DNA from 3 places in the Sphingobium fluminis genome. Region 1 is predicted to be linked to each of the others. Evidence: predicted binding sites of a transcription regulator. Region 1 holds the regulator's gene; each other region holds the start of a gene.
The links. Region 1 encodes LexA, which represses DNA repair genes until DNA is damaged. Its sites were predicted from a motif close to GTTCCNCNCTTGTTCT; they were not measured.

Region 1 (7,137 bases):
GCGCACAACGCCGCCGCCCTGCGCGCCCTGCTGCAAGGCAAGTCTGGCGCCTATCGCGACGCCGTGCTGCTGAACGCCGCCGCCGCCCTTTTCGTCGCCGGTAAGACGGCCGATCTGCGCGAAGGGGCAGGATTAGCCGCGGAAACCATCGACTACGGCCTTGCCAATGCGCTCCTAAACCGCTGGATTGCCTATACATGACCAATAAATTGACCGAGATTTTGGACGCCAAGCGCGAAGATGTAGCCCGGCGCAGGGCAGCGGCCACCATTTCATCGCTCCATGCCCGCGCCGCCGAACAGACGCCGCCGCGCGGTTTTCGTCAGGCGCTCGACGCCGCCGCCCGCTCCGGTTACGGCCTGATCGCCGAAATCAAGAAGGCGAGCCCCTCCAAAGGCCTGATCCGTGCCGATTTCGATCCCCCTGCCCATGCGCAGGCCTATGCCGCCGCCGGTGCCGCATGCCTGTCGGTGCTGACCGACAAGCCCTATTTTCAGGGACATGATGATTTTCTTATGGCGGCGCGTTCGGCCTGCGCACTGCCGGTGCTGCGCAAGGATTTCATGGTCGATCCCTGGCAGATACTGGAAAGCCGGGCGCTTGGCGCCGATGCCATACTGATCATCGTGGCCGCGCTCGATGATGCGCAGATGGTCGAGATCGAGGATGCGGCGATCGGCCTTGGGATGGATGTGCTGGTGGAGGTCCATGATGCCCATGAGCTGGAGCGCGCGCTTAATCTGCGCTCGCGACTTATCGGGGTAAATAATCGCGATCTCAGGGACTTCTCCGTCGATTTTGCTCGCACATATGAACTCGTGGGCAGCGCGCCCGCAGGCTGCACCTTCGTCGCCGAGAGCGGCCTTGGCTCCCATGCCGATCTCGTGGCGATGGCGGACCACGGCGTACGCTGCTTCCTGGTGGGGGAATCGCTAATGCGGCAGGCCGATGTCGAAGCGGCGACTCGCGCCCTGCTTACCGGCGCATGAGCGGCCTTACGCATCTGGACGAAGATGGCGCAGCGCGCATGGTCGATGTCTCGGCCAAGGCGACGACGGTACGGCAAGCGATCGCCGCCGGTCGCATCTCCATGGCGCAGGAGGCCGCCGCCGCGATCGGGCAAGGGCTGGTCAAAAAGGGCGACGTGCTCGCTGTCGCCCGCGTGGCAGGCATCATGGCCGCGAAACGCACCGCCGACCTCATTCCGCTCTGTCATCCGGTCGCGCTCAGCGCAGTCACGATCGATTTCACGCTCGACGTCGATGGAGTCGACGTCACCGCGACAGCGCGGAGCGCCGGTCGGACGGGCGTCGAGATGGAAGCGCTTACCGCAGCCAGCGTCGCGCTGCTCACCATTTACGATATGGCCAAAGCGTTGGATAAGGGCATGATCATCGGTAACGTCCGTCTGCTCGCCAAGTCTGGCGGCAAATCGGGTGACTGGCGCGCATCATGAGTCTGATCCCCGTGAACGAAGCGCAAGCGCGCCTGTTCGCACTCGCATCCTCACTGCCGGCTGAAGAACTGGCGGCCGTCGATTGCGCCGGGCGCTGGCTTGCGCGCGATCTCCACGCCTTACGCGATCAACCCTGGGTCGACCTGTCCGCCATGGACGGCTATGCCGTCCGCGCGTCGGAATGGCCCGGCCCCTGGACGGTCACGGCGACGAGCGCTGCTGGCGGGGGCGTGCCTGATCCGCTTGTTCAGGGCACCGCTTGCCGCATCTTCACCGGCGCGCCGATGCCTATTGGTGCCGACGCCATCCTCATTCAGGAAAATGCACGGGTTGAGGACGGCCGGTTGTCGGGCCTTGACGATGCGTTGACGCCAGGCCGTCACGTCCGGCCCGCCGGGTCGGATTTCAGGACAGGCGATTCGCTGCTCCCGGCCGGCTCGTGGCTCGGCCCCCCGCAAATCGCGCTGGCCGTTCTGGCCGGGCACGGCTGTCTCCCCGTGGGCGGAAGGCCGCGCGTCGCCCTGCTATCCACAGGTAACGAGTTGGTGCCGCCGGGCGCCCTTACCCCGCCCGGCAGGCTGCCCAGTTCGAACGCACCGATGCTTGCGGCGATGTTGTCCGCGCTGCCCTGCGATGTCATCGACCTAGGCATCGTTCCGGATGATCTTCCCGCCCAAACCGACGCTTTTGCTCGCGCCGCCGGGGCGGATATAATCGTCTCGACCGGCGGCGCATCGGTCGGCGACCATGATCTGGTGCGCCCCGCCTTTCTCGCAGCAGGGGGCACGCTCGATTTCTGGAAAATCCGCATGCGGCCAGGCAAGCCGTTAATGGCAGGCACCATCGGGCAGGCAATATTCCTCGGTTTGCCCGGCAATCCCGTTTCGGCTTTCGTTACGGCGACGCTCTTTCTGTTGCCGCTGGTCCGGAGCATGGCCGGCGCTGCTGCTCCGGGGCCGCCCACCATCCGTGCAAATCTGGGTTCCATCTTGCCAGCCACCGGCGAGCGCGACGAATATCTGCGGGCGTTTCGAAGCGATGCGGGCGTCGTATCGGTCACCTCGCAGGATAGTGCCGCCATGGTTTCGCTGGCGGCGGCCGACTGCCTGATCCTGCGCCCGGCCGGTTCGCCTGTCGGCCAACCGGGCGAGAGCGTAACGATCCTTCCGATTTAGCGAGTGATCCTGCCCACCGGGGATGTCGGTGCCGCTTGACTTGCCTCAATTCGTTTCCTAAGTGTTCTCCATCCGTTCCATGGAGGCAAGTGGCATGTTGACGCCCAAACAGCAGGAACTGCTGAACTTCATTCACAGCCGGCTCGAAGAGGGTGGTGTATCCCCCTCGTTCGAGGAAATGAAGGACGCGCTCGATCTGCGTTCGAAATCCGGCATTCACCGGTTGATCAACGCGCTCGAGGAACGGGGATTCATTCGACGACTGCCCAACCGCGCGCGGGCGCTCGAGGTTCTTAAATTTCCCGAGGCCGTTGGCCGAAGCGTCAAGCCGCCATTTGCCAAGCCCCAGCTTGCGCCGAGCTTGCCGGTCGCGGCGAATGACGTCATCGAAATTCCGCTGCACGGGCGGATTGCGGCCGGCGTACCGATCGAGGCAATGGAGGGGCAGACTATGCTATCCGTCCCCGCCGCGCTGCTTGGAACAGGCGACCATTATGCGCTTGAAGTATCCGGCGATTCGATGGTCGAGGCCGGTATTCTCGATGGCGACTTTGCCCTCATCCAGCGCACCGAGGTGGCACGCGACGGGCAAATCGTCGTGGCGTTGATCGACGAGCATGAAGCGACGCTCAAATATTTCCGTAGAGAGGGGCCAAAGGTCCGGCTCGACCCCGCCAATAGCGCCTATCAGCCGCAAATCTACGATACCGGGCAGGTGCGGATTCAAGGTAAGCTTGCGGGGCTGCTGCGCCGATATAATTGATACGGTGGCCGGCTGCGGGGTGGGACCGGAACCCAGGGATGCGCGTCGCCGGGGGACCGGACCGTCTGGATGGTGGCGCTCTCAAGGTTGATCGCAATCCCGCCGGTGCGGCGCAGCAAGGCACGGTCGGCTTTCAACCAGCGTGCCCGACACCAGTTAGGCAAGCGGCGGTTGCTCAGAACGATATCCGCCGCCGCGCAGTCGCGCTCCATGGCTGCCCTGTCGACCAGCATATCGGATCGAGTGACCAGAATGCGCCACGGGCGCCCACCCGCAACCATGCGCAACGCGCACATGTCGGCGGAACAACGGGCTTCGGGAAGCGCCGCAATAGCGGCCAGTGCGCCGTCGAAACCAGCGCTCTCCGATAGAGAGTCGCGCACATAATCGCCCGCTCGATCACGCAGGATCGCCATGCCGCCGCCAGCCGTCCGGACCGCAACATGGCCCCCGTCGCCAGTCACCAATATGTCGGGCGGAGAAGCAGTAAAAATCGCGATTAGCCCCGGCAGGATGGCGAGCAGACCCAGCCAGCGCAGGCTTGTACGCCACAACAGCACCCAAAGCCCGCCCATCACCATGATCCCGTAGAGCCAAGGCGAGGTGGCTGGCGCGAGCATTACCGCCATCGGGCTCGCTGCGACACTGTGGGCAATGAACAGCAGCAGCCGCAGTGCTTGGCCGGTCAGCCACCACACCGGCGCGCCCAGCCCTGCGATATCGAGCAGAAGCGCGAGCGCCTCCAGCGGCATCACGACGAACGTCGTCAGCGGGATGGCGATCAGGTTGGCAAAGGCGCCGAGCAATCCCGCTTTGTGGAAATGAAACAGGGCGATCGGCGCCAAGACCAGTTCGACCGCGAAGCCCGTCGCGAGCAGCGCCAACAGCGCCCTACCGATGCGGCGCGATACGCTTTCGTCGCGCGCGGCAACGAACGCCCGATAGCGGGGATGTTCGCCGAGCGCGACGATCGCGATTACCGCGGCGAAACTCATCTGGAAACTGGGGCCGACCAGCGCATCGGGCCACAACGCCAGCACCACCAAAGCGCCCGCCGCAACGAGGCGCAGCGTGATCGCGTCGCGCCCCAGCGCCAGCCCCGCCAGTACGAGCAGCGCCGCGACGCACGATCGTACCGTCGGCACCTCCGCCCCGGTCAGCAGCGTATAACCGATCCCGGCCAGTGCGCCGCCGGCCGCCGCGATCATCATCAACGGCAGGCCCAGTGTCGCTTGTCGGCTGATCGCCATCACGCGCAACAGCAGGAAGATGACTGCCCCGATGAGGGCTGTGACATGCAGGCCGCTGATCGACAGCAGATGGGCAAGGCCGCTTCGCCGCATGGCGTTTGCATCCGCTTGCGAAATCGATCCCTGATCCCCGGTTGCCAGGGCCATGGCGATACCTGCGGGCGGGCCATCGATCCGCTCGCGAATATGCGCCAGCAGTCGCGCGCGAAGCGATGGCCCGACCGTCGCCGCGCGCAGCACGACAACAGGTTTCAGCGCCTTGCCGGTCGCGCCGATCCCCAGAAAATAGGCGCGGCGCGCGAAATCATAGCCGCCCGGCACGTTTGCGGGAGCAGGCGGCATCAACCGTACCCGAAATCGGATCAGCGCGCCTTTGCCCAGGCCTTTGGGCACGTCTGCGGTCGCGATATTGACCCTGATCGTTGACGGCAAGGCCGGATCTCCCACCGGCCGAAGCAGCACACGGACTATCCCCTGCGCGGGTATTTCGCTTACCGACCGCACCTCTCCCGAAACCTGCGAGAATATGGCTCGTGCCAGGGGCGGTTCGCCGACCAGCATCGCCTTTCCCCAGACGAGCAGACACCCCATGCATGCGAGCAGTCCTCCGGCGACGATCATGTGCCTTAGCCGCATGCCAGCGGGCAGCATGACGCCGCAAAAAACCAGCGCCAGCGACCCGCAGGCGAATCCAAGCCAGGCATTGCGATCGGGCAGCATGAACCACGCCGCGATCCCGACGCCGAGCGCTACGGGCACCCACAGCGCGGCCTGTTCGCGCTCGATCTCCAGCCACTTCTCCACCCGTGCGGCGATGTCACGGACAAGCGTCTTTACCCCCGCCGGAACGTAGGTTTGTCGTGGCCGAAAAGCCATGCTAGGGGGCGTCGCATCCATGGTCGCAGCGACGAATGTCGGGGAATAACTGAGTGAGTGCAACGGGATTGAACAAGCAGGTCGTGACCCGTTTTGCGCCATCACCGACAGGCTATCTGCACATCGGTGGCGCGCGCACGGCTTTGTTCAACTGGCTGTTCGCGCGCCACCATGGTGGCAAGTTCTTGCTGCGCATCGAAGACACCGATCGCGCCCGTTCGACCGATGATGCCGTGGCCGCGATCTTCGACGGCCTGGACTGGCTCGGGCTTGGCGGCGATGAAGAGCCGGTTTTCCAGTTCGCCCGTACGCCGCGTCACGCCGAAGTCGCCAATCATTTGCTCACGGGCGGCCACGCCTATCGCTGCTATGCGACGACCGAGGAGCTTGCCGCTCTGCGCGAGGAACAGCGCGCCGCCAAGCAGCCGATGCGCTATGATGGCCGCTGGCGCGATCGCGATCCGGCGGAGGCGCCCGACGGCGCGCCATTCGTCATCCGGATCAAGGCGCCCCGCACCGGCGAAACGGTGATCGAGGATGCGGTGCAGGGCCGCGTCGTCGTTCAGAATGCCGAACTGGACGACATGATCCTGCTGCGTTCGGACGGCACGCCCACCTATATGCTCGCCGTCGTCGTTGACGATCATGACATGGGCGTCACCCACGTGATCAGGGGCGACGATCATCTGAACAACGCATTTCGCCAGTTGGCGATCATCAGGGCAATGGGTTGGGATGAGCCCGTTTACGCCCATATTCCGCTAATTCACGGATCGGACGGTGCCAAGCTTTCCAAGCGGCACGGGGCGCTCGGCGTCGACGCCTATCGCGACGAGATGGGAATGCTGCCCGAAGCGGTGATCAATTATCTGCTCCGCCTCGGCTGGGGCCATGGCGATGAGGAAATGATCAGCCGGGATCGCGCCGTCGAACTGTTCGACATTGGCGGGGTTGGCCGGTCGCCTTCGCGTTTCGACATCAGGAAACTGGAAAATCTGAACGGCCATTATCTGCGCGAAGCGGACGATGCCCGCCTTGCGGCGCTTGTCGCCCCGCGCGTGGCGGATCGCCTGAACGAGCCGCTGCCCGATAATGCCGATGCGTTGCTGACACTCGCTATGCCGTCGCTAAAACCGCGCGCGAAGACGCTTAACGAAATTGCCGAGGGTGCCGAATTTCTGTTCAAAAATTGCCCGTTGGATTTTGACGAGAAGGCATTGGCTCTGCTAGACGACTCCGCGCGCGCGCTGCTGGGAACGACAGCCGACGCTCTTGTCGCTGTCCAGTCCTGGACGGCCGAAGCGATCGAAGACGCAATACGTCGCGTGGCGGAGGATGCCAGTTTGGGACTGGGCAAGGTGGCGCAACCGTTGCGCGCGGCGCTCACGGGGCGAACAACCTCGCCAGGAATTTTCGATGTGCTTTTCCTTTTGGGGAAAGAGGAGAGCTTAAATCGGCTGACGATCGCCATGCGGCCTTCATTGGCCGAGGGCAGTAAGGGAGAACATGATGTCCGACACTAATGTCACCGTGACCGTGGGGGAAGAAACGAAAGATTATGCGGTGCTCAGCGGCACTGTCGGGCCTCAGGTCATCGATATTCGTAAGCTTTATGCG
Region 2 (7,137 bases), on a different contig from region 1:
TGACTGGTGCAGCAGCGTGACGATCATTCAACGACTGTCCCTGTGCGCCGGTTCCCGCGCGCTCTCGACCAACGGACGATCCGGTTCGACGGACGCCTGCCGCACAGGGGCGACACCGGTCGCCCCCTCGCGTAGAAGCGGGACATGACCAGCCTTTCTCCCGACGACGAACGCGGCGTCCCGCCCACCGTCGCGCTCTATTCGATCCTCGGTTTCTGGTTCTTCTACGCCATCCTCATCACCCTGCGCGCGGCCGTGATGGGCTTTGGGGCACAGGGGGAGATGGCGGTCCGCCGCGCGATCGTCACTGCGATCGGCGTCGTCGTCACCTGGATATTCTACCTCGCCCTGCGCCGTTTCGATCGTCAGCGGCTGATCGTGCGGGTTATCGCCGCCTTCTCGCTCGCTGCGCCTTTCGCGATCGCGACGGCGGCCGCCAATTTCACCATCTTCAACATCTACGACCCGGCAGGCATCTTCCCCGACGCGGACTATAAGAAATCTGCGAGCGAAGAGGGGTTCGCCCTGATGCAGATCGCCGAAGACGCCATCGGCCGCTATTTCTTCCTGTCCGCCTGGGCCGGCCTGTATCTCGCTTTGTCCTACGCCCATGAAGCACAGCGCACCGAACGCCGCGCCGCCAGGCTGGAGCGCGCGGCACAACAGGCCGAACTGCGATCGCTGCGCTATCAGGTGAACCCGCATTTCCTGTTCAACACGCTCAACTCCCTGTCCTCGCTCGTGATGAAGGATCGGCGCGACGAAGCCGAACAGATGATCCTCTCGCTCTCCAATTTCTATCGCACCAGCCTGACCGGCGACCCGCTCGACGATGTGCCACTGGAGGAGGAGGTTCATCTCCAGACCCTCTATCTCGATATCGAAGGCGTCCGCTTCCCCGATCGGTTGACCACCCGCATCGACATTCCCGACGCGTTGCTCGACGCCTGCGTGCCCGGCCTCATCCTTCAGCCGCTCGTCGAAAACGCGATCAAATATGGCGTCTCGCGCACCTCCAGCGCCGTGCGCATCACCATCGCGGCGCGCGAGGAGGATGGTTTGCTGCATCTGAGCGTCACCGACGATGGCGACCAGCCGCCTCCCGGCGTGGCCGATGGCGGCAGCGGCATCGGCCTCGCCAATGTCCGCGACCGCCTGCATGCGCGCTTTGGCGAGGCCGGCCTGATCGACCATGGCCCGCGCCCCGGCGGCGGCTATGCCGTGCGCCTGACCCTGCCCATCATTCGCCGGGGCTGCTGAACATGACCATCCGCACCATGATCGTCGATGACGAACCGCTCGCCGTCGAGCGCCTGCAGATGCTGTGCGCCCGCGAACCGCGCATCGCCCTGGCCGGCACCGCGAGCGATGGCGAGGCCGCGCTGCGGCTGGTCGAGGGGCTGCGCCCCGACCTGCTGCTGCTCGATATCGCGATGCCGCTGCTCGACGGCATCGGCGTCGCCCGCGCGATCGGCCGGATGGGCATCCGTCCGGCCATCATCTTCGTCACCGCCTTCGAAGGCTTCGCGGTCGAGGCGTTCGATCTGGCGGCGGTGGACTATCTGCTCAAGCCTGTTTCCCACGATCGACTGGCGCGCGCCGTCGACCGGGCCGAAGCCGCCCTGCGCAGCGTCGATCATGCGAGCGCGCCGACGGCCGAACCCGCGTGGGCGGAGGAATTCTGGGTGCCGCACCGGTCTGAACTGGTGCGCATCGCCGCCGGCCAGATCGACCGGATAGAGGCGGAGCGCGATTATATGCGGCTCCATGTCGGTCGCCACAGCTATTTGCTGCACCAGACGATCAGCGCGCTCGAAACCCGGCTCGACCCGCATCTGTTCGTGCGCCTGCATCGTTCGCATATCGTCCGGCGCGATCATATCGACCGGCTGCGCCATGATGGCAGCGGCGTATGGTTCGCATGCCTCCAAGGTGGCGGCGAAATCCGCATCGGCCGCACCTTCCTCGCCAATGCGCGGGCGATGACGGGCCGCTAGGGCCATTTTCAATGGAAAGCTTCGCTACGGCGCCAAAGCCTTTGGCCTCAACATACCTGTTGGTCCCCGGCGCAAGCCGGGGACCAGGAGTCCCAAAGAACTGCGCCCGGCGACTCCAGGCCCAGCCCCCAGCACGAAGACGATCGACCTGACATCATCCATGCCCGATCACAGGGCCGCGAACGAAAAAGGGGACGGCTCATCGCCATCCCCTCTTCGTCGCGATCGCTCGCCTGTCAGCGCGCGATTGCAACCTTCGTTTCACCGCCCGTGCGGGCAAGCTGGTCGCCTCGCTCGGCGCTGGCGATCGCGGCGGCGACCGGCGCGCGCACATGGGCCAAGGCAGCGGAGCGGCACTTCTCGACGACGTGCGCGGTCTCACCCGAACAAACCTTCCAGCTTGCCTTGATGAGCCGGCTGCGCAGCGTCGCCTGATCCGCCTTGCTGGCCAGATTGAGGTCGCCATAGCGCACGTCCATGGTCCTGCCATTGGATTCGAATGCATCCGTGCCGGCGGCCGAGGCCGCGGAAAGCGGCAACAGCGCACAGGCGCCCAGGATGACGATGGGCTTGATGAAGCTATTGACGGGGCTGAACATGATGGGTCTCCTCACTTCGATTGTTATGACCGGGATCTATCGGACCGGGATTTTTGAATAACCGGCCTGCTGCCCACCAACGGGCGGCCTGACGGATGCGGAAGGATGAAACGGGAATGCCGACCGCGCCTTCTGCCCGCCCCTTTTAGGGTGCGGCGGTGTGACGCGCCTGCGCGCTTCGATCGACGGCGGCATCGATCGGCCAACGACACATGGGGCGATGAATGGCTGACTGGCGCCGACGAACGGCGCGATAATTGACGTTCCCATCCCCCGATAGCCCCCCTCTCACCGGCGGTGCCGTAGGGGAATGCGGTGTGATTGGCAACGGCGCGCGACGCAAAAACGCCCCCGGCGCAAGGGAGCTGCCGGGGGCGTATCCAGGACGCAGTCGGGCGCTCCGGGATCGGGGGGACATCAGGATCGGTGCGTTGCCGACGGTCCAGCCGTCATGCGTGTCGCCACTCCTGGCCTCCCTCCGGAATTACCAGCATCCTCGCCGCGGACCATCCGATGTTCGACGATCCGCCCTCGCCGGGCGTCCGGCGTAAAGCGGCATCGACAAACCGTCAGCGCGGATCGGCGAACGACATTTCGCTGGTCAGGGGCGGCAGCCCGGCCTGCGCCAGCGCCTCGCCAAGATAGGCTTCGAACGCGCTGTCCCGCGAAGGCGCACGATGGCGCAGCCAAGCGAGAGCGACGAGCGCGCGCCAGGCGGCCAGCGACTCCGGTTCCATCCGGCCATGACGGCGATAGCGCCCGATATAATGAGTGGCGGCCCAGTCACGCGCGGTGGCTTTCCATCCGCCTTGCCCCGCACCGGGGCCAAAGCGCATGACCATCTCCGTCCGCACCACATCGGCGGCCGGCGCGGCGCGCCCCGCGCGCGACCAGTCGATCACGGCGAGGCCAGCCGGCGTCACGATCAGGTTGGCCGGATGCAGGTCGCCATGCGACAGTCGGTCCGGCTCGATCAGCTGTTCCAGCCGCTCCAGCGCCGCGCCGCGCAGCCGGTCGTCGTCGATCAGCGCCGATTCGATATCCTCGGCCAGCACATCCTTGCGGCTGCGCAGGGCCGGCGCGGCCTGGCGATGGATGCGCGCATGCAGCCGCGCCATTTCGCCAAGGCCCCAGACCAGCCGATCCGGCCGGCGGCGCATATAATGGAGCAGGTTGGGGCCTTCGATCTCGGTATAGACGATGCCTTGCCGGCCACCCTCCTGGCGCAACTCGATCGCGCGCGCGACCGGCAGGTCCATCTCCTGCACGACCTGCGCGATCGCATATTCCCGCGCGACGATCTGCCCGCCGACGCCCTCATGAAACAGTTTGAGCACCATCCCGCCGCCAAGCCGAAACACCTCCGCACTCGCGCCCCGCGCAATGAAGGTGGATGGATCAGGCAAGCTCATGCCAAGCGCCTGTGCCGCAGCGACCGGCGGTTTGCCAGCGCTTTCGCGCACGTACAGCCTTGACGGGTCACCCTTCGGCAGAAAATCCACTTTCCGCAAAATGCGTTCGACCGCAGCTGGTCCTCGCATTCACTGCTCCGACATCCTATCTTCGCCACTGGATTCCTAGTCGGAACATTTGTAGAACGGACAATATGAGCCTCACCCACATTTCCGTCCGCGGCGCGCGCGAGCATAATCTCAAGGGCGTCGACGTCGACCTGCCGCGCGACTCCCTCATCGTCATCACCGGCCTGTCGGGCTCGGGCAAATCCTCGCTCGCCTTCGACACCATCTATGCCGAGGGCCAGCGTCGCTATGTGGAATCGCTTTCCGCCTATGCGCGCCAGTTCCTCGAAATGATGCAGAAGCCCGATGTCGAGCATATCGAGGGTCTGTCCCCCGCAATCAGCATCGAGCAGAAGACCACCAGCCGCAATCCGCGCTCGACCGTCGCCACCGTCACCGAAATCTACGACTATATGCGCCTGCTCTGGGCGCGCGTCGGCATCCCCTATTCGCCCGCCACCGGTCTCCCGATCAGCGCGCAGACGGTCAGCCAGATGGTCGACCGCGTCCTGCTGTTGCCGCAAGGCACGCGCTTCTACCTGCTCGCCCCGGTCGTGCGCGGCCGCAAGGGCTCATACGCCAAGGAACTCGCCGAATGGCAGCGCGCCGGCTACACCCGCGTCCGCATCGACGGGGAATTGTACGATATCGAGGACGCCCCCGCGCTCGACAAGAAATACAAGCATGACATCGAAGTCGTGGTCGACCGCCTCGCCGTCGCGCCGGACATGGGCGCGCGCCTCGCCGACAGTTTCGAACAGGCGTTGAAGCTGGCGGACGGCCTCGCCTTCGTAGATCTCGCCGACGGCGTCGTCCCCGGCCGCGAGGACGAGGCGGCCGCCGCTCCCGACAAGAAGATGAAAGGCGCCGGCATCCCCGCCAACCGCATCGTCTTTTCCGAAAAATTCGCCTGCCCGGTCAGCGGCTTCACCATCGCCGAGATCGAGCCGCGCCTCTTCTCCTTCAATGCCCCGATGGGCGCCTGCCCGGCCTGCGACGGCCTCGGCGAAAAGCAATTGTTCGACCCCGAACTGGTCGTCCCCAACGAAGCCCTCTCCCTCAAGAAAGGCGCGGTCGTCCCCTGGGCCAAGTCCAACCCGCCAAGCCCCTATTATATGCAGGTCCTCGGCTCCCTCGCGAAGGAGTTCGCCTTCTCCCTCGACACCCCCTGGGCCGACCTCCCGCCCGAAGCACAGCACATCATCCTCCACGGCACCGGCGGCAAGGCGGTGACGCTCAAATTCATGGACGGTCGCAAATCCTACGAGGTGAAGAAAGCGTTCGAGGGTGTCATCGGCAACCTCAACCGCCGCCTCCTGCAAACCGAATCCGCCTGGATGCGCGAGGAACTGTCCAAATATCAGCGCGCCCAGCCCTGCGAGACCTGCCACGGCGCCCGCCTCAAGCCCGAAGCGCTCGCCGTCAAGATCGCGGGCGAGGACATTTCCCTCTCCACCCGCCGCTCGGTGGTGGACGCGCTCGCCTTCTTCACCGCGATGCCCGATCACCTCACCGACCAGCAGAACCAGATCGCCCGCGCCATCCTCAAGGAAATCGTCGAGCGCCTCGGCTTCCTCAACAATGTCGGCCTCGACTATCTGAACCTCGACCGCACCAGCGGCACCCTGTCGGGCGGCGAGTCCCAGCGCATCCGCCTCGCCAGCCAGATCGGCAGCGGCCTGTCCGGCGTCCTCTACGTCCTCGACGAACCCAGCATCGGCCTGCACCAGCGCGACAATGACCGCCTGCTCGTCACCCTCAAGCGCCTGCGCGACCTCGGCAACAGCGTCATCGTCGTGGAACATGACGAGGATGCGATCCGCCACGCCGACTATATCGTCGACATGGGGCCGGGCGCGGGCGTCCATGGCGGCGAGATCGTGGCGCAGGGCACGCTCAAACAGATCCTCAAGGCGAAAAACTCGCTCACCGCCGATTATCTGAACGGCACCCGCCGCATCGAAGTCCCGCCCAAACGCCGCAAGGGCAATGGCAAGAAGATCACCGTCCACAACGCCCGCGCCAACAACCTCAACGGCGTCACCGCGTCGATCCCGCTCGGCACCTTCACCTGCATCACCGGCGTCTCGGGTTCGGGCAAGTCGAGCTTCACCATCGACACGCTCTACGCCGCGTCCGCCCGCGCCCTCAACGGCGCGCGCATCCTCGCCGGCGCGCATGACAAGGTGACCGGCCTTGAACATTGCGACAAGGTGATCGACATCGACCAGTCGCCCATCGGCCGCACACCGCGCTCCAACCCGGCCACCTATACCGGCGCCTTCACCAACATCCGCGACTGGTTCGCCGGCCTCCCCGAAAGCCTCGCGCGCGGCTACAAGCCCGGCCGCTTCAGCTTCAACGTCAAGGGCGGCCGCTGCGAAGCCTGCACCGGCGACGGCCTGCTCAAGATCGAGATGCACTTCCTGCCCGACGTCTACGTGCAGTGCGACGTGTGCCACGGCGCGCGCTACAATCGCGAAACGCTGGATGTGAAGTTCAAGGGGATGAGCATCGCCGACGTGCTCGACATGACGGTCGAGGACGCGGTCGAATTCTTCAAGGCCGTGCCGCCGATCCGCGACCGCATGGCGATGCTCGCCGAAGTGGGCCTCGGATACGTCAAGGTCGGCCAGCAGGCCACCACCCTGTCCGGCGGCGAAGCCCAGCGCGTCAAACTCGCCAAGGAACTCGCCCGCCGCGCCACCGGCCAGACCCTCTATATATTGGACGAGCCCACCACCGGCCTGCATTTCGAGGATGTGCGAAAGCTCCTCGAAGTCCTCCACGCGCTGGTCGACCAGGGCAATAGCGTGGTCGTGATCGAACATAATCTCGACGTTATCAAGACGGCGGACTGGATCATCGACATGGGGCCGGAGGGCGGGGTCAAGGGGGGCGAGGTTGTGGCCGAAGGCACGCCCGAGAAGGTCGCGAAGGAGCCGCGGTCATTCACCGGGCATTATCTTGCGCCGTTGTTGGGGTTGGAGAGTGTGGCGGCGGAGTGATTACTGGTAGGGA
Region 3 (7,137 bases), on a different contig from region 1:
CTATGTCGCGGATCTTGGCCAAGCTCTCGAGAAGCGCGCCTGTGACCTGGGCGCCGAGCGGCTCATGATGAGGGACAGCCAGGTGCATCGCCTCGATGCCAAGACCCGGATCGAGTTCGCTCGTCTTGAGCGCGAACATGCGCTTCAAATGCCGCTCGTCGCGCGTCGCCCGGGAGGCGCCGATGCCAAGGCGTTGCGCTTCGCCGTCGACCCGGTCGGCGATGAGCAGAACCGCGCGTGCCCCGAGACCGCGCGTGCGGAGCAGGATCACGAGATCGTCGACAAGATCGCCGATCACCTGAGCGATGCTTTCGGGCGTACTGATGGGTTCGAGCAGATGGCGCGTCACGCGCGGCGCCTCGGTCGGTACGACCGGGACGATCGGCTCGGCGAGACTGCCCCTCGCCTGGTCAAGGCGATCGACCGTCGCAAGACCAAGCCGGCGCGCGAGCGGGCCGCGCGGCATGGGATAGAGGTCGGCGACGCGCTCCAGCCCGAAGCGGGCCGCCGCGACCAAGGCTTCGGGCTCAAGCCGAAGCGCGGCGAGCGGAAGGTCGGCGATCGCCTGGGTTTCTTCGCCGCGCGCCAGCAAGGTGATCGCGTCACCGCCGAACCGGGACAGCGCATGTGCGGCGCCGGGTGCCCCCGCGACAGCGATCCGGGCGGTGAATCCCAGGCGCTTCAAGAAAGCGAGCAGCCGTCGGCAGAAATGATCCTCGCCCCCGAACAGGTGCGTCGTGCCGCTGAGATCGAACCACAGCCCGTCGAGCCCCGACACGCTCGCCGTCGGCGTCCACTGTCGCGCCGCGTGAAGGGCAAGCCGGTCGAGCCAGGCGCGATCGGCGTCGGGCTCGGCGTCGCGGACCTCGAGATCGGCGACCAGCGCGCGGGCATGGGCGGCAGCCATGCCGGGCAGCAGGCCAAGTTCCAGCGCGCGCGGGCAGGCGGCCGTGATGATATCCTTCTGACCGCTCCGGGTGACGAGCACGGTCGGCGTGCCCCACCATCCCGCCCAGCTCGGCGCGGCGGCAAATGCTCCGCTATGCCCGTCGTCTGATCGCATCGCTTTGAAGGGAGGTTCTGCATGCTCGCTGCGCCGGCCCATCTCGCGCATCGTCGGCCGTTGATGGGCCGGCAAGGCATCGATGTCGGACTGCGATGGCCGACGCCCCAGCGCGCCGTCCCGCGCCCAGCGCGCGCCAGGACGCCAGCCGCCAGCGCGCGGGACGGAGCAGGCGCCCGGATCATCGTCGATCGGCTCTGGAAAGCGCGGCGCGTTTGCCGGCGGCGCCTCAGGCAGCGTGGCTGGCCGCTCGTTCCCGCGCAGTCGCTCGATCGGCAATTGCGGCAGGAAGAGCGAGGCGACCCTTTGCATCGCAGGCCTCCAGCTCGAGGGAAAAAGGATCGCCGTTCCGCTGCCGGACAAGCTCGACCTGCCAGCGCGGCCGCCCGACGCCGGGCCAGGACAGGCGTTGCGACGCAAGGCAGCCGATCCGCCAGCGCGTCATGGCCGAGGAGGGCAAGGAGAGCGGACAGCGCTCGCGCGATCGATGCCGCCGATACAGCAGCATCGGTGTCTGTCCGTCGGACGCCGCGAGCTGCAGCCGCCGCGTCGCGGTCATGTCGGCGGCCTTCACCTCCGCGACGACGCAGGCCATGGCGCCATAGCGCAGCGCATCCTCGGCCATCGCCAGCACGACGCTGTCCTTGTGACCTTGCGCATAGAATATCTGGGTTGGATCAAGCCCCACCTGCTCCAGACCAGGAGCATAGAGATCGAACGCCGTCATGGCCCAGAAAACGTCGCTCGTCGCCTTGGCGGCAAAACGCGCCGCAATGCCGGCCGCGAACAGGGTGGCGGCCGCGTCGTCGCTCAACGTCGCCGAGGCAGCGGCGATCTCATGAAGGCCGGTTCCGTCGAGTCCGCCATCGGCGAGTCGTGCGTCCATCTGGGGCAGGCCAAAGTCCAACGCTGGCCCACGCGCAGCCCTCTTAAGCGCCAGATCCGCGCGCAGCGCGGACAGGTCGGCCGAGGATGGCGGCGTGGCGGAGGGATGGGCAATAGACATGAAGGGGACGACTCAAATGTTCCCTTTATGTTCTACCTCGTATCGCTTGGGGTCAAGTGGGGTCTCGGGTTATTTTGGCGAGCGGGGCAAGACCTGTGGAACCAGCCTTGGTTTGGCTGGTTCAAACCCTGCTGGACGCGACACCCCCCGCTCGTCGCGCCGGCTCCCATAGAGGCCTCGTCGGCTTAGCCGGCGAGGCCTTTTTGCTGTTCGATTTGGGCCCTTTAACGCTCTTGTTCGAGGAGCTTCAGCGTAGAGTCGTCACGCTCGCCCCCAAACCAACGGTCGATCGCGGCCGCGAGAAGCGAGGCGGGACGCGCCTGCTCGAACAAAGTCAGCGAGGAGCGCAGCTTCATGGCGTCCACCAATCCCATCACCGCCACGGGATCGCTGGTCGACAGCCCCTGCAGCGCTTCCACGCAGGCGCAATAGCGCGCACCGAGTACGGGGTGATCGTCATAGGCCCGTGCTTCGGCGAGCGAGACGATGCCGTAAAATTGGGCGATCGGACTGCGGCCGAGCGCCTTGAGCTGTGGAAAGATGAACCACATCCAGTGCGATCGCTTCGACCCGGCGCGCAATTCCGCGAGGGCGCGGGGATAGAACTCTTCCTGGGCCGCAATGAAACGATCGAGGCCTTCTTCTTGGACGATCATAACAGCGATGCTTGCGCGGGCGGCGCGCCATGCACCTGTGTCACGGGAAGGCTGCCCGTGGGCAGCCATTGCAGGACTTGCTTGGCGGGCACAGCCGGATCGAGCCAGTCGGCCCATTGATCTCGTTGCAGCGGGATGATCTGCCGATGATGATAGGGCGAGATATCGGGGCCCGCGTCCATCGTCAGCATCGTGAAGGCCTCGCCGGCCGCGTCCGCACGCCAGATGCCCGCGATGCAGAACCAGTCATGGTCCTTCATCGTAAAAAGCCATTTATCCAGCCGCTTCTGCTTGGGATCGGCGGGGTCGGTGAACTCATAGAAGCCGTCGGCAAGGATGAGGCAACGATGCGAGGCGAAGGTTCGACCTTCGGAACGGAAATTATAGACGGGGCGGCCGTTCTGGCCGGGCCAGCTCCAACGTCTACTGACGAGTTCCCCTGTTTCGCGCTCCCCCTCGACCGACCTGACGATGGGGCCCATGTCGGTTATCTTCACATCCTCGCGCGCCCCTACATTGGGCGTGCCTTCCGGCATCTTGATCTTGATCTTGAGGTCCGCGAAGTCCTCTACGATCGAGGCGATATCGATGAGCAGGCGATAGTCGTTACACATATCCGTGGTCCTTGCGCGCCCTTGTCTGAAACGCTTGTTCCTTGTATGTTCCTGTCATGGACTCGAAAGCCACCCCCTTCGATACCGAGGCACCGCTCGACGATCGCCGCGCCATCATCCGGCGAAATCCCGAGGATCCAAGCGAAATCGAGATGGTGGAGGCGACATGGGGTTCCAACCCCCAGTTCGCCGATGGAGTTTCCTATCGGTTCGCGCGCGCGGAAGGTCGAAGCTTTCCCACCCAGCGTTGCCTGATCCCGGCTTCGGAATTCCATATCCGCAATGATGACCGCCGATTTCGCGTGACGCTCGACGGCGGCAATTTCTTCTATCTCGCTGGCTTATGGGAACCGGCGATCGGCGAGTGGCCGCTCAGTTACCGCGTCATCACGGTGGACGCCAATCCGGAAGTGATGCGCTATCAGGAACGGCAGGGCGCCATCATTCATCGCCGGCAGGTCATGGAATGGCTGGATTTCACGGTTCTCGAGATCGACCTACTGCAAACGCCTCCTGCTCGGAGCTTCCTGATCGAAGAGATCAATCCCAAGCCGGTGCAGACCTCTCTGGCGCTCTGATCCATCATGTCGATGCTTCCGCTCTTTTCCGGCAATGATCAGGCCGAGTTGTTCGGCGCGCCTGTGCTGCCGGGCTTCGCCAGCGCCGACGCCTTTCTGTCGGTTGCCGAGGAACGCGCGCTGATCGCGCGCATCAACGATACGGACCTTTCGCCCTTCCGTTTCCAGCAATGGACGGGAAAGCGGCTTACCCATAGCTATGGCTGGAGCTATGATTTCAAGAATGGCCGCTTCGCGCCTGCCGATCCGATACCGGACTGGTTGTTGCCGATCAAAGCGCGCGCCGAGACCTTCGCCGGGCTTGCCCCGGACAGTCTCGTGCAGGCACTGTTGATCCGCTATGATCCCGGCGCCGGCATCGGCTGGCACAAGGACAGGCCGGTTTTCGAGCATGTTGTGGGCATTTCGCTTGGGATGCCTGCGACAATGCGGTTTCGCCGACGGGCGGATGGTGCTTTCGAGCGTTCCAATGCGCTTTTGACGCCGCGGGCCATTTATCATCTTTCCGGCCCGGCGCGGCACGCATGGGAACATAGCATCGTTGAGATAAGCGAGACCCGATGGTCGATAACATTTCGGAGCCTAGCGCGATCGCGGCTGGGACTTGAGCAAACCGTTGCGCTCAGGGAACAAATACTGGACTGAACCGTAGCGCAATGATCGGCGCAGACCGATTCTGGGGGCGCATGAAACGACGGACGGGGTACAGGGCAGCAATCGCCTGCTCGGCAGTGACGTCACTGCCGAGCGGAATGAGCTGTGCGCAAAGCATGGGAGAACTGCGCGATATGTCCATTCAGGACCTTGCCAATTTCGATGTTTCATCCGTCACCAAATCGGCCGAGCCGCTCGCTGACGCACCTGCGCGATATATGTCATCACGCATGACGACATCGTCCGCTCTGGCAATATCACCTTGCCGGGGATGCTGCGTCTCGCGCCCAATCTTCAGGTGATGCGCGGCGGATCGGGCGGCCTGATCGTGACAGCGCGGGGCCTGAGCGGCAATTCGGACGCACAGAATTTTTCCAACAAGCTGCTCGTGCTCATTGATGGCCGCAGTGTCTATACGCCGCTCTATTCGGGCGTGTACTGGGACATGCAGGATCTGTTACCCGAGGACATCGATCGCATCGAAGTCATCAGCGGGCCGGGCGCCACGCTCTGGGGTGCCAACGCCGTCAACGGCGTGATCAACATCATCACGCGCTCGGCCGGGGCCAGCCAAGGCTTGTACGCAACGGGAGTGATTGGAAACCTGACGACCGACGCCGGGGTCCGTTACGGCGGCCGCATCGGCGACAACCTCAACTACCGTGTCTTTGCAAAAGGTCACCGCAATCGCGATTCCAGCAGCCTCTCGGACGACGACAGCTGGCGGGCGCAGGGTGGTTTCCGCGTCGACTGGGCGCCCAGTGAGATCGATCGGGTCATAGTTCAGGCAGATGTTTATGGCGGGTCGCGCGGCCAAGGGAGCGGGGCACGAGAAGATATTGAGGGCCACGAGCCGCCGTCGCGCATCTTTAGAACGAGCTGACGCTCCTTGCGCAAGAGCAAGCCTTCGAGGACGACTGGGCGATCGCGCAAGATGGGGGGACTCCAATAGGTCGCCGGGCTTGAAGGGACAGCGGCTCGACGGTCAGTCTTACCGGGCATTCCAATCCCGCGAAACCAGAGCGACAGGCAACTGACGGTTGCGCGCTCAATCTGGATTCTTTCGGCAACTTGCCACGGCGAGATCCGCTGCGCTGCGGCGACAAAAGCCGCCATCCGCTGCGAGTTTCGGCGATTGTCCCGATCCCGGATTTGTTCGGCTGGTTCTGTTGCGCCATCGATGCGACCGTCTTTGACGACCGAGCCGAGCGCCAAAGAGCGCATGCTCCTGCAAAGAGGCCGTTATGGGCGCGTTCTCCCTCCTCTTCCAGCTTGTTCGGATGATGTTCGACCCGCCGTTGCGCGTCCGGCGGGACTCGCTCGTGGGATTCGGGACGGAGAGTTTGGCCATCCTCCTATCGGTGGCCGGACCCTATCTCCTCAAGCTTGTCGTCGATCAGTTCTCGCAGCCCGTGCCGCCGCCGGCCGGGCTCATTCTCCTCCTCCTCGTCTTTGCGATTGCGACCGGGGCGACGGGTGTCAGTGCGGCTATCCGCTACCATTCCACCACGCGGATCGTGGAGGTTCTCACGGGCAAGGTCACCCAGGATGTACTGCGTTCGGCGCTTCCCGGCCTTGCACAGACGGCGGACGATGGGGGGCCGCTGTTCGCCCAGATCGAACGTCTGCCCTCTAATCTGCAGATATTGATCGACGGCATTTTGTGGCAGGTCGTGCCGCTCTTGATCCAGATGGCCATATCGCTCGGCGTCATCCTGGCGGTCGTGCCATGGCATTATGCGACGCTGATCGGGCTGATCCTCTTTTTCTACCTCACCGTGTCACTGATCGGGGCAGATAGCTACCAGCAGCAGGCGGAGACCGCCAACGCGCGCGCCGCTGATCTGAGCGCGGCCCTCGCCGACATTCTGCGCAATGCGCCCCGGGTCGTGTTCAACGGCAATGTGTCTGCCGAACTGGCCGACCTCTCGGCGCGTGGCAACGCGCGCCTGCAGGCGGTGGCCATGGGCGCCCGGGCGCTTGGCGTCATGTCCGTGATCCAGTCGGCAATATTGGTGCTTGGCCTGGCAGCGCTCCTCGGTCTGGCTGCCAATGACGTTCTTACGCAGCGGCTCACGACTGGGGATTTCGTACTTCTCCACGCTTATGTGCTTCGTTTGACGCTACCGCTTGGCGGCTTTGGCTTTCTCGTTCGGCAGACGGGGGGCACACTCGCGCAGGTGAGCGAGTTGCTTGTCCTCGCGCAAGCGCACGAGCCCAGCAGTCTGTCCTCCCGCGCCGTGGTCCAAGGGCCTGGAACATTAAGGCTGACAAATATCGGCTTTGGTTATGGTCAAGGGCGCCCCGTGGTTCGCGACGTGAACGCCTCGATCGGGGCAGGCGGGTTCACCGTCCTCGCCGGCGCCAACGGATCGGGCAAATCAACGCTTGCGCGCATCATGGCGGGCCTCCTCGATCCGGCCGACGGCAATGTCTTTGTCAACGACCTGTGCCTGGCGCAGGTTCGTGCCGACGAACGCCACCGGTACGTCCTCTACGTCCCCCAGCAGATCGGGCTGTTCAACCGGACCCTGCGCGACAACGGTCTTTATCCTCCGACGAACCT

Region 2: the regulator LexA is predicted to act here: its motif matches at 4,180-4,195, upstream of uvrA (excinuclease ABC subunit UvrA).
Region 3: the regulator LexA is predicted to act here: its motif matches at 2,088-2,103, upstream of WG907_RS06295 (ImuA family protein).

The regions. Positions count from the first base shown of each region.
Region 1 covers NZ_JBBJUK010000004.1:212,948-220,084, forward strand. The annotation lists gene trpD (anthranilate phosphoribosyltransferase) at 1-201, shown strand, start outside; gene trpC (indole-3-glycerol phosphate synthase TrpC) at 198-989, shown strand; gene moaC (cyclic pyranopterin monophosphate synthase MoaC) at 986-1,456, shown strand; gene WG907_RS13105 (molybdopterin molybdotransferase MoeA) at 1,453-2,631, shown strand; gene lexA (transcriptional repressor LexA) at 2,726-3,394, shown strand; gene WG907_RS13115 (ComEC/Rec2 family competence protein) at 3,355-5,520, opposite strand; gene gltX (glutamate--tRNA ligase) at 5,574-7,043, shown strand; gene WG907_RS13125 (citrate synthase) at 7,030-7,137, shown strand, end outside.
Region 2 covers NZ_JBBJUK010000003.1:290,388-297,524, reverse strand. The annotation lists gene WG907_RS10770 (hypothetical protein) at 1-27, opposite strand, end outside; gene WG907_RS10765 (sensor histidine kinase) at 145-1,260, shown strand; gene WG907_RS10760 (LytR/AlgR family response regulator transcription factor) at 1,263-1,997, shown strand; gene WG907_RS10755 (UrcA family protein) at 2,234-2,596, opposite strand; gene WG907_RS10750 (phosphotransferase family protein) at 3,166-4,008, opposite strand; gene uvrA (excinuclease ABC subunit UvrA) at 4,203-7,124, shown strand.
Region 3 covers NZ_JBBJUK010000002.1:31,854-38,990, reverse strand. The annotation lists gene WG907_RS06300 (DUF6504 family protein) at 1-1,375, opposite strand, end outside; gene WG907_RS06295 (ImuA family protein) at 1,293-2,069, opposite strand; gene WG907_RS06290 (DUF1810 domain-containing protein) at 2,294-2,725, opposite strand; gene WG907_RS06285 (SOS response-associated peptidase family protein) at 2,722-3,339, opposite strand; gene WG907_RS06280 (SOS response-associated peptidase family protein) at 3,396-3,917, shown strand; gene WG907_RS06275 (alpha-ketoglutarate-dependent dioxygenase AlkB) at 3,924-4,562, shown strand; gene WG907_RS06270 (TonB-dependent receptor plug domain-containing protein) at 4,843-5,454, shown strand; gene WG907_RS06265 (ATP-binding cassette domain-containing protein) at 5,816-7,137, shown strand, end outside.